2 regions of the Nitrobacter vulgaris genome follow, and region 1 is predicted to be linked to the other one. Evidence: predicted binding sites of a transcription regulator. Region 1 holds the regulator's gene; the other holds the start of a gene.
What was found. Region 1 encodes LexA, which represses DNA repair genes until DNA is damaged. Its sites were predicted from a motif close to TGTTCNNNNTGTGTTCNG; they were not measured.
Positions count from the first base shown of each region.

Region 2: the regulator LexA is predicted to act here: its motif matches at 1,653-1,670, upstream of GGQ85_RS06110 (ImuA family protein).

Region 1 is NZ_JAVDPZ010000001.1:117,780-123,686, forward strand. Features, by position in the region: gene GGQ85_RS00565 (glutamine--tRNA ligase/YqeY domain fusion protein) at 1-950, shown strand, start outside; gene GGQ85_RS00570 (ComEC/Rec2 family competence protein) at 1,037-3,328, shown strand; gene lexA (transcriptional repressor LexA) at 3,369-4,076, opposite strand; gene GGQ85_RS00580 (molybdopterin molybdotransferase MoeA) at 4,239-5,453, opposite strand; gene moaC (cyclic pyranopterin monophosphate synthase MoaC) at 5,678-5,907, opposite strand, start outside.
Region 2 is NZ_JAVDPZ010000007.1:41,565-47,471, forward strand. Features, by position in the region: gene GGQ85_RS06100 (M20 aminoacylase family protein) at 1-1,065, shown strand, start outside; partial or broken gene GGQ85_RS06105 (UdgX family uracil-DNA binding protein) at 1,111-1,597, opposite strand; gene GGQ85_RS06110 (ImuA family protein) at 1,716-2,528, shown strand; gene GGQ85_RS06115 (DUF6504 family protein) at 2,437-4,044, shown strand; gene GGQ85_RS06120 (error-prone DNA polymerase) at 4,041-5,907, shown strand, end outside.

The sequences.
Region 1 (5,907 bases):
ACTGGTTTCTCGACAATCTTCCGGTGCCGTCGCGACCGCATCAGTACGAATTCGCACGGCTCAACGTCACGTATACGCTTTTGTCGAAGCGGGTGCTGACCGAACTGGTTCGCGGTGGTCACGTTGCGGGCTGGGACGATCCTCGCATGCCCACCCTTGCGGGCCTCCAGCGGCGCGGTGTGCCGGCTGAGGCGCTGCGAGAGTTCATCAAGAGGATTGGCGTTGCGAAAGCGAACAGTACCGTCGATGTCGGAATGTTCGATTTCGCCGTTCGAGAGGCTCTCAACAGGAACGCGCCGCGTCGCATGGCCGTCTTGCGTCCACTCAAGGTCGTGATCGAGAATTATCCGGAAGGCCAGAGTGAGGAGCTTGAGGCCGTGAACCATCCCGATGATCCCTCGCAGGGCACCCGATGGATGCGGTTCGGGCGCGAGATTTATATCGAGCAGGAAGATTTCATGGAAAATCCGCCGAAGAAGTTCTTCCGCTTGTCGCCGGGCAAGGAAGTGCGGCTGCGATATGCGTATTTCATCACATGCCGCGATGTGGTGAAGAACTCCGCGGGTGAAGTGCTCGAACTCCGCTGCACCTACGATCCGGCGACCAAAGGTGGCAATGCGCCTGACGGCCGAAAGGTGAAGGCCACAATGCATTGGGTGAACGCGGCGGACGCCGTGCCGGCCGAGATCAGACTTTACGGTCATCTGTTCGATACCGAGCAGCCCGACGCGGCGAACTTCGTATCCCAACTCAATCCGCAATCGCTTCAAACTCTGTCCGGCTGCATGGTTGAGCCCGCTCTCGCCCGAGAGGATGACGGAGGTTCAGTGCAGTTCGAACGGCAGGGCTATTTCTGCCGGGATAAGGATTCGTCTCCCGGCAGCCTTGTGTTCAACCGGACGGTCGGCCTGCGCGACACCTGGGCCAAGGTCGCGGCGACCGGCTCCTGATTTCACCGGTATTCCGTATCCGTTCCACTGTTCGCCGTGCAGCCTCTTCCGCTAGCATCGCCGCGAGGGCGTGAAGGGGCAGCCGGATGGCGGAGCGGGGCAGGGCTCGCGATCGGAGGGGAGGGTACGCAGGAACGTGGCCGACGCGGCAGGCCGTCGCTGCTCCTTCACAAATGCCTTCGGGCACCTTACCGGCAATGGTGGCGCGACTGCGAGCCTGGGCTGGCGCGGAAGCGGCAGCCGGCCAACTCTTGCCGTGGGTACCGGTGGCATTTGGCACAGGTATTGCGATCTATTTTTCGGCCGATCACGAGCCCGTTCTCTGGGTTGTCTCCGCGACCGCCGTAGCTCTGTTTGTGGTGGCGCTGCTCTTGCGCCGGCATCGGATGTTTGCCGCCGCTGTCATGGTCGCGGCGGTCGCCGCAGGATTTGCCGTCGCCACGATCAAGACGGCACAGGTTTCCCACGTTGTCCTGACGCGGCCGATGTACACGCCCTTGCTCCAGGGCTTCGTCGAAACCAGCGAGGTGCGCGAGCGGACCGATAGATTTGTTCTGCGCGTCGTTCGGATGGATAATCGGCGGTCGCACATCAAGCTCGATCGCGTGCGGCTGTCGGTCAGGAAGGGTGCCGCGCCCGCCGTTGGGAGCTTCGTGGAGTTGAAAGCGCGATTGCAGCCGCCGCTTACGCCCGTGCGGCCCGGAAGCTACGACTTCGCCCGCGATATGTATTTCCATGGCATTGGCGCGTCCGGCTTCGTCATGGGCGCCATCAGGACCGTGAGCTCTCCGCATGGTGGTGGGCTCGCATTGCGCTATGCCGCGCTGATGCAGGAGTTGCGCGATACCATCGACGCCCGCATCCGTCTTGTTCTCAGCGACGACTCGCGGGCCATTGCCACCGCGCTTCTGACCGGACGGCGCGACGCCATCACGACGCCGGTTAATGAGGCGATGTTCATTTCGGGATTGGGCCATGTGCTTTCGATTTCCGGCTATCATATGGCCGTCGTCGCTGGCGTGGTCTTCTTCGCGGTGCGTGCGCTGTTGGCGCTGGTTCCGGCGTTGACGGCAACCTTCCCGATCAAGAAGTGGTCGGCGGCTGCGGCGCTTGCGGCAGCCGCCTTTTATCTTCTGCTGTCGGGCGCCGAGGTTGCGACCCAGCGCTCGTTCTTCATGACGGCGGTGGTGCTGATCGCGATCATGGTGGACAGGCGCGCTATTACGTTTCGCACACTCGCGGTGGCGGCGATGATCGTGCTTGCGATTGCGCCGGAGTCATTGATCCACCCGAGCTTTCAAATGTCGTTCGCGGCGACGCTCGGGTTGGTGGCGCTAGTTCAGGTCGGGATGCCGAAGATGCTTGCAACCCCCGATCACTCGCCGACGGCGAGGGCCGCTCTGTGGGGTGGACGCGAAATCGCCATGCTGGCGCTGGCGTCACTCGTGGCCGGACTCGCGACCACGCCGTATGTCGCGTTCCATTTCCATCGGGTGACGCCATACGGCATTGTTGCGAACCTGCTGGCGATGCCGGTGATCTCGGCGCTGGTGATGCCGGCCGGGCTTCTCGGACTTGCGGCCATGCCGTTTGGCTTCGACGGCGTGTTCTGGCGGCTGATGGACTTTGGCATCGAATGGATGGTCGCTGTGGCTCAATGGGTAGCGGCGCTTCCGGGCGCCATCGGTCATACGGCTGCTTTTGGAACGGGGCCGCTGCTCGCGGCGACCGCGGGCATCATTCTGCTCGGACTGTTGAGAACACCGCTGCGCTGGAGCGGCGCGGTTGTGGTCGCGCTGGCGATCGTGTGGTCATTTGCGGTGACGCCGCCGGATATCCTGATCTCCGCGGAAGGTCGCAATGTCGCCGTGAGGGGCGGGGACGGCCGGCTGCGCCTCATCAGTACGAGTAAGGACTCTTTCACGGTCAGGGAATGGCTTGCCGCCGACGGGGATGGGCGTGGGTCTGCCGACCCTACGCTGGCGGAAGGCGTCTCATGCGACGATGAGGGCTGCGTGGTCAAGGTGAGTGGAGGTGGACTTGTCGCGCTTACGCGGCGTCCGGAGGCGATGCAGGATGATTGTACGCGGGCGGAGCTCATGGTGACGCCGTGGCAGGCTCCGGAGGGGTGCCCAGCGCAGGTGATCGATCAAAACAGGCTGCGGCGTGAAGGCGCTCTTGCCTTGTGGCGAACCCCAAGTGCTTCAAGATCTGGTGCTTCAAGATCCGGCTTTGCTGTTGATGCCGCACGTCCTGTCGGCGTCGATCGTCCCTGGTCATCCGCTGCCGTCGATGAACAGTCGGCACAGCTGCAATCAAAACCGGAACCCCCGGCCGACGCCACGCCGGTGCCCGAGGATCTCCAGCCGGACGATTGAACGGCTCGTCCACGGTTGGAGCCTTTCGCTCCTGATGAAATCAGTACTTGCGGTAAATGCCGATCAGTCTGCCCTGGATCTGGACCCGATTGGGCGGAAGTATGCGAACTTCGTAAGCCGTGTTCGCCGGCTCCAGCGCGATCGAAGCGCCGCGACGGCGGAAGCGTTTCAACGTCGCTTCCTCGTCGTCGATCAGGGCAACGACGATGTCGCCGGTATCAGCGGTCTGGTTCCGCTGGATCAACGCAAGATCGCCATCGAGAATTCCGGCATCGACCATGGAATCGCCGCGTACCTCAAGCGCGTAGTGTTCGCCGGTACCAAGCATGTCGGGCGGCACGCTGACGGTGTGGCTGCAGGTCTGCAACGCTTCGATCGGCGTGCCGGCTGCAATCCGTCCCATCACCGGAACGGCGACCGGACGTTCCGCATCGTCGACGACAGCGCCGCCGCTGCTGCGGCGGACTTTGCCCAGATTGCCTTCGATGACGCTCGGTGTGAAACCGCGACGGCCGCCGCCGCCGCTGGCGGCGAGTTCGGGCAGTTTGATGACTTCGATGGCGCGGGCGCGGTTGGGCAGACGGCGGATGAATCCTCGTTCTTCCAGCGCGGTAATCAGGCGATGGATGCCGGACTTCGAGCGCAGGTCGAGCGCGTCCTTCATTTCATCGAACGAGGGCGGCACGCCGGATTCTTTCAGCCGTTCGTTGATAAAACGCAGGAGTTCATACTGTTTGCGCGTGAGCATCCCGACCCAGTCCCTGGTTGATGGGTTCTTGCCAACTAGGGGACATCGGGCCTGCAGCCCTTATAACCCCGCGGCACGAACCTCGAAACAAATCATGAACATACACTATATGTTCGATATGTGTTCCGCAACCCTTTAATTTAAGGTCAACAAAGCGACGTTTTATGACAGCGAAAGCTTAATGATGGCGCAGGGCTCGCCTTTGCTTGCAGCCGGCGCAAATGGCGTGCGGATTACGAGAGCCTCTGCCGCAGCGAGTTTTCCCATCAGCGAGCTGTCCTGATGCCCGATCGGCGTCGCGACCGGCAAGCCGTCCGTCGAGGGTGTGAGTCGGGCGCGCAGATAATCCTGCCTGGCTTGATTGGCGCTAACATCGCTGCCGAGCAGCGCCGGTTCAATGCAGTGGTGCACATCTTCACGCCCCGATAGCGCGCGAATCAGCGGCACCATGAACAGAAACGCGCAGATGTAGGACGAGACGGGATTGCCGGGGAGGCCGATCACCCGCATCGGGCCTAGACGTCCGTGCATCATCGGCTTGCCCGGCCGCAGTGCGATCCGCCAGAACGCAATCTCCACGCCTTCCGCCTCCAGTGCACGCTTGACGAAGTCATGGTCGCCGACCGACGCGCCGCCGGTCGTAACCAGAATGTCGGCGCCGCTCTCGCGGGCGCGGCGGATCGCGGCGGTTGTGGCGTCCATTGTGTCGGCGGCGATACCGAGGTCGATCGCCTCGGCGCCTTCGCCTCGGGCGAGTGCGCGAAGCGCGTAGCCGTTGGACAAGATGATCTGGCCCGGACCGGGCGTCGCGCCCGGCAAAACCAGTTCGTCACCCGTGGCGAGCATCGCTATTGTGGGACGGCGATGCACCGGCAGGTCCGGATAGTTCATGCCGGCAGCAAGGGAAAGATGGCGGTCGGTGAGATGGCTGCTGGCCCGGATCAGGACGTCGCCCTCACGAAAATCCACGCCGGCAGGACGAATGTTCTTTCCGGGAGCAGTGGCTTCCTTGACGATGACGTGGTTGCCGTCGCGTTCGGTGTCTTCCTGGATCACGACTGTATCGGCGCTGTCCGGCACTACGCCGCCGGTGAAAATCCGTAAGGCCTCGCCGGTTTGCAGCGCGCGCTCGAGCGGCCGTCCCGCAGCGATCTCACCGATCACCTGTAGCCGCGCTGGAATTGTCGCGATGTCCGCTGCGCGCACCGCATAGCCGTCCATCGCCGACATTGCGACCGGCGGCTGAGTCCGGCGCGAGGGGAGATCGCGCGCCAACACCCGGCGATGCGCGGCTTCGAGAGCCACGGGTTCCTCCGGGAGCGGTTCGACTCCGGCAAGAACAGCCGCAAGGGCGTCGGCGACCGTCATCAGGGGCATGACCATTCTCCTAGAGCATTTTCCGGCCGTGCGATCAGCCGTAAGAAAATCCCCTCAATCAATAGCTTGCGCGTATTCTGATCGCAAAACCGGTATCCATTTTTGCGGAATACGCGCTAGGCGCGATGCGCCTGGCGGGCGCGTCAAACATCTACCGAACTCGCGGCTCGCATACAACGGTACTAAGAGCCAAAATGCCGCTTAACGACGCATTCGCGCGGCGGCTATGGTTCTGAGGCGGTATCCGTCACAAGATAGTGGCCGGACTTGCCGCCCTTTTTCTCGACGAGGTGAATGCCCTCGATCCGGACGCCGCGTTCCACGGCCTTGATCATGTCGTAGATCGTCAGGCAGGCGACGGATACCGCCGTGAGGGCTTCCATCTCTACTCCGGTCGGGCCGGAGACTTTGACGCTTGCGCGGACGCGGCAGCCCGGAATTCTCCTGTCGGCCT
Region 2 (5,907 bases), on a different contig from region 1:
GCGTTCGTGGCCGACCGCTTGCGGGAATTCGGCTGCGACGAGATCGTGACCGGGCTCGGCAGGACCGGCGTCGTCGGCGTCATCAAGGGCAGACGCCCCGGTGGCGGGGAAGTCAAGGTGATCGGTCTGCGTGCCGATATGGACGCGCTGCCAATTCAAGAGGAAACCGATTTACCTTACGCCTCGAAGACAGCCGGCAAGATGCATGCCTGCGGCCATGACGGCCATACGGCGATGTTGCTCGGTGCCGCGCGTTATCTCGCGGAGACGCGGAATTTCGCCGGCGAGGCGGTCGTGATCTTTCAGCCGGCGGAAGAGGGCGGCGCTGGTGCCGCGGCGATGATCAAGGACGGGCTGATGGATCGTTTCAGGATTGATCAGGTCTATGGCATGCACAACAATCCTGGACTGCCGCTCGGCGCCTTCTCCATCCGGCCGGGGCCTATCATGGCGGCGACCGACAGCGTCGATTTCAGGATCGAGGGCCACGGCGGCCACGCCGCGCGTCCGCATCTCTGTATTGATCCGGTGCTGGCCGGCTCGCAGCTTGTCGTTGCCCTGCAATCGATCGTGTCGCGCAATGTCGATCCGTTGGAATCGGCGGTGATTTCCGTATGTGAGTTCCACGCCGGCAGTACCAGCAACGTCATTCCCCAAACGGCAGAGCTGCGCGGAACGGTCCGCACCCTGAGGGCGGATATTCGCGACTTGATGGAAAAACGGATTCGAGAGGTCGCCGCCGGCGTGGCGCTGACGACCGGCGCCAGGATCCATGTCAAATTCAGGCGCGGCTATCCGGTCACGGTGAATCACCCCGAGCAGACAGATACCGCGATCAGGATCGCAAAAGAGATTGCTGGCGATAATAATGTACACGGGACGCCGCCGATGATGGGCGCGGAGGATTTCGCCTATATGCTGGAAGCGCGGCCCGGCGCCTTCATCTTCATCGGCAATGGCGACAGCGCGGGCCTGCATCATCCCGCTTACAACTTCAACGACGACGCCATCGTGTACGGCACGTCGTACTGGATCAGGCTGGTCGAGACCACGCTGGCGGCATAAGGTGCTTTGCACACAGAACTTGCTATGCGCCGCTACCAGCGGCCATCACGCCGCCTTGTCGCGCTGCAGTTGTGTCGCGGCAATTTTCAGATCGCCGACAAAGCGCTCATATTCGCGGGCTCTGGCGTCCTGATCCGGCAGCCGCAGCAGATAGGACGGATGCACCGTCACCAGCGCCTTGCGTCCGTCGGCCATGTCGATCAGCCGTCCACGTGATTTGTTGATTGGCGTGATTTTGCCGAATACGCTTTGCGCCGCGGTCGTGCCCATCGCCACCACCAGCGGCCGGATTGATTGCCGCCAGCTCGCGCTCATACCATTGGCGGCACGCCCTGATTTCCGGCGTGTTCGGCTTCTGGTGCAGTCTGATCTTGCCGCGCGGCACGAACTTGAAGTGCTTCACGGCATTGGTAACGTAAACCTTCTTGCGGTCGATTCCGGCTTCCTTGAGTGCGCGGGCAAGCATCTGTGCCGCAGCTCCATGGCTCTCCAATCCTTTGGTTTCACAAACAAAAACGAGGTTGGCGATCTTGGCGAAAGCATCGCCGGAAAGTCCTGGTTGACTCTTGGCTTTGGCCGACATTTACTAGAACATATAGTGAACACTCAGGCTTGTCATCGGCTCTGATGTCACGGACGGATTTTTGATCATGCCTGGAACCGGAAGCAGCGCAGGGAAGCTTGCGCGCCTGCGTGACCGCATCGCGCGCATCGAGACCGATCACGGGGGCGGAATGCCGGACCGGGTGGCGCTCGGTCATGGCGAGGCGGATGCCGTGCTGCAGGGCGGGCTTGCGCAGGGTGCCGTGCATGAGGTGTTCGCGAAGGGGCGGCATAGCGCGGCGGCAACAGGGTTCATCGCAGGTCTTGCGCAGCGTGTCGGCAAGGATCGGCCGCTGCTCTGGGTGCGGCAGGATTTTGCCGCGCGGGAATCCGGTGCGCTGTCGATGCGTGGATGGCGGGAGATCGGCCTCGACCCCTGTCTTTTGGTGACGGTCCATGCGCCGGATGTGGAGAGCGCGTTGCGGACAGCGGCCGATGCGCTGGCCTGCGATGCGCTCGGCGTCGTGGTCATCGAGATTTGGGGGGAGACGCGTCTGTTCGATCTCGTCGCCAGCCGCAGGCTGACGCTGGCGGCGCGGGCCTCCGGCGTTACCGGGCTGCTGCTACGGGTGGCGGCAAGCCCGCTGCCTTCGACGGCGGAGACACGGTGGATCGTGCGCCCGGCGCGCTCGCCGCCAGGCGCGGCATGGCAGGCGTGGGGCGCCCCCGTGCTCGAAACACGACTTGTCCGTAATCGTCATGGCCAGACCGGCCAATGGATCATGGAGTGGAAGTGTGATGAGTGCCTCTTCCGTGACGTCTCGTTCCATGACTCCGAGACGCATCCTCAGCCTGTGGCTGCCGCGGCTGCCGACCGACCGCATCCGGCGCGAGTTATTGCGCTCCGGCGTGCCGGCTGAAGCAGGAGGCTCACAATCTGGCGCGGCAAAGACAAAGGGAAAGTCGCCCCATATCGTCGTTGCCAAACAAAACAACGCGCTGGTCATCACCGCGCTGGATGATGTGGCTGCACGTCTTGGCCTTGCGGTCGGGCTGCCGCTGGCCAATGCCCGTGCGATCTGTCCCGACATCGACGTGTTCGATGCTGACGATATTGCGGACGAGCAAACATTGAACGGCATCGCCGACTGGTGCGACCGCTTCACGCCGTTGGTGGCGCTCGATCCGCCGCACGGTTTGCTGCTCGACATTACCGGCTGCGCGCATCTGTTCGGCGGCGAGGCCGCGCTGATGAACGCGCTGTGCGACGCGCTGAGGCGACGTGGCTTTGTTGTGAGCGCGGCGATCGCAGGCACGCAGGTCTGCGCGCGAGCGTTGACGCGCCATGCCCATGGCCGGATTGTCGCGCCTGGCGCGGAGCTGGAAGCTGTTGCGCCGCTGCCGGTGTTCACGCTGGGGGCCGATGATGCGATCACGCGCGGGCTGCGCCGTGCCGGGTTGAAAACCATCGGCGATGTCGCTGCACGCGGCCGCCACGAGATCGCCGCGCGTTTTGGTGTCGCTTTCACAGCGCTCCTGGAACAGGCGCTGGGGCAAGGCGATATGCCAATTAATCCACGCAAGCCGCCGCCGGATTATATCGTCGAGAAGCGGTTTGCCGAGCCGATCACCACCGACGGCGCAATCGCGATGACGCTGGCAGGTCTTGCGCGCACACTCATCGCCGCGATGGAAAAGCATGGCAAGGGCGCGCGGCATCTGGAAGCGAGTTTTTTCCGCACCGACGGCGCGGTGCGAGTCATCGCAGTGGAGACCGGCCGCCCCGTCGCGCGCGGCGAAATCGTCGATCGCCTGTTCCGCGAGCGGCTCGATGCGCTGATCGATCCGCTCGATCCTGGTTTCGGCTTCGATCTGGTGCGGCTGTCCGCAGTGCGAACCGAGTCGGTTGTGCAGGAGCAGCGCGAGCTCGATACGCATGTTCAGGACAATGACGAAGTGTCGGCGCTGATCGACCGCATTGCCGCGCGCATCGGCAGCCATCGCGTCGTCGTGCATCTGCCACAGGATACGCATATTCCCGAACGCGAGGCTCTCTCATTACCGGCGCAACAGCATCTCGTGACGGCCATGCGCGCCGAGTGGCCCGCACGTATCGGGAACGAGCCGCCGCTCCGGCCGTTGCGGATGTTTGCGCGACCGGAGCCGATCGAGGTGAAGTTGGCGGAGGTGCCGGACAAGCCACCGCGTCATTTCATCTGGCGGCGTGTCACTCATACGGTGGTTCGTGCCGAAGGTCCCGAGCGCATTGCGATGGAGTGGTGGCGGACGCAGGAGGCAAGGCCGACGCGGGATTACTTTCGCGTCGAGGATGAAAGCGGATTGCGGTTCTGGCTCTATCGCGACGGTCTTTATGAAGCGGCTGAGAACGGCGATACCGCACCGCCAAAATGGTTTGTCCACGGGCTGTTCCCATGAAGCATCCGCGCGACATTCCACACTATGCCGAAATCGGCATTGCCACCAACTTCTCGTTTCTGTACGGCGGGTCGCACCCGCAAGAATATGTGCATCAGGCGAGCGAGCTGCGGCTGCCTGTCATCGGCATTGCCGATCGCAACACGCTGGCGGGGGTGGTGCGCGCCTATACGGAGCTGGGAAACCCCGAGGTTCGTTATAAGCCGCGGCTGCTGATCGGATCGCGTCTCGTTTTCATCGATGGGACGCCGGACATTCTTGTCTATCCCAGTGATCGCAACGCCTATGGCCGGCTCTGTCGGTTGTTGACCCGCGGCAAGCGGGCGGCGGAGAAAGGCGAATGCCATCTGAGGCTGGATGATCTGCTGGAGTTTTCCGAAGGCCAGCTTCTTGTGCTGACTTTGCAGCATCGTTTTGAAACGACGAAAGTCCTGAAGGTGCTGGACCGGTTGCGGCAGAGTCGCGCGGACGGCGTCTGGCTCGCGGTAAGTCTGCTCTATCGCGGTGACGACCGGCGCCGTTTGCAGCGATTGCAGCGGATCGCGGCCGCCGCCCGCGTGCCGCTGCTTGCGACCAACGAGGTGCTGTACCATCACCCTGTACGCCGTCCGTTGCAGGATGTCCTCACCTGCATTCGTGAAAAGATCACGATCGATGCCGTCGGGCGAAAGCTCGAAGCCAACGCCGAGCGGCATCTGAAACCGGCGCATGAGATGGCGCGGTTGTTTCGTGATATCCCGGAATCTATCGCCGAAACGGTGGCGTTCGCTTCGCGCATCGCATTCACCCTCGATCAGCTTCAATATCAGTATCCTGACGAACCGGTGCCCCCCGGCAAGACGGCGCAGTGTCATCTTGAAGATCTGACGTGGGCCGGCGTCGCAAAATATTTTCCGGAAGGGTCGGACGACAAGTTGCGTGCGGTGCTGCGCAAGGAACTCAACCTGATCGCCGAACTTAAATACGCTCATTACTTTCTCACCGTGCATGACATCGTGCAATGGGCGCGCAGCCAGAACATCCTGTGCCAGGGGCGCGGCTCGGCGGCGAATTCGGCCGTGTGCTATGTGCTCGGCATCACCGCGGTTAATCCGGCTGAGACCGATCTTCTGTTCGAACGGTTCATCTCGAAAGAGCGGCTGGAGCCTCCGGACATCGACGTCGATTTCGAGCATTCGCGCCGCGAGGAGGTGATGCAGTATGTCTATCGCCGCTATGGCCGCCATCGCGCCGCGATCATCGCCACCGTCATTCATTATCGGCCGCGCAGCGCCATCCGCGATGTCGGAAAGGTGCTGGGGCTGACCGAGGATGTCACGGCGGCGCTCGCCGACACGGTGTGGGGGAGCTGGGGCGATGATGTCAGCGACATGCAGATCAGGCAGGCTGGGTTCGATCCACAAAACCCGATGGTGCGCCGCGCTATTGCGCTTGCCACCGAGTTGATCGGATTTCCGCGTCATCTATCGCAGCACGTCGGCGGCTATGTGCTGACGCAGGATCGGCTCGACACCTATGTGCCGATCGGTAATGCCGCGATGGACGATCGCACCTTTATCGAGTGGGACAAGGACGATGTCGACGCCATGCGGATGATGAAGGTCGACGTGCTCGCGCTCGGCATGCTGACTTGCATCCGCAAATGCTTTGATCTGATCGCCGAGCACAAGGGGAAGCGTTACGAGCTGGCGGACATTAAGTCGAGGGACGACGACGAAGTCTATCAGATGTTGCAGCGAGGCGAATCCCTCGGCGTGTTCCAGGTCGAAAGTCGTGCGCAGATGAACATGCTGCCGCGGCTGAAGCCGCGCACATTCTATGATCTCGTGATCGAGGTCGCCATCGTCCGTCCCGGGCCGATCC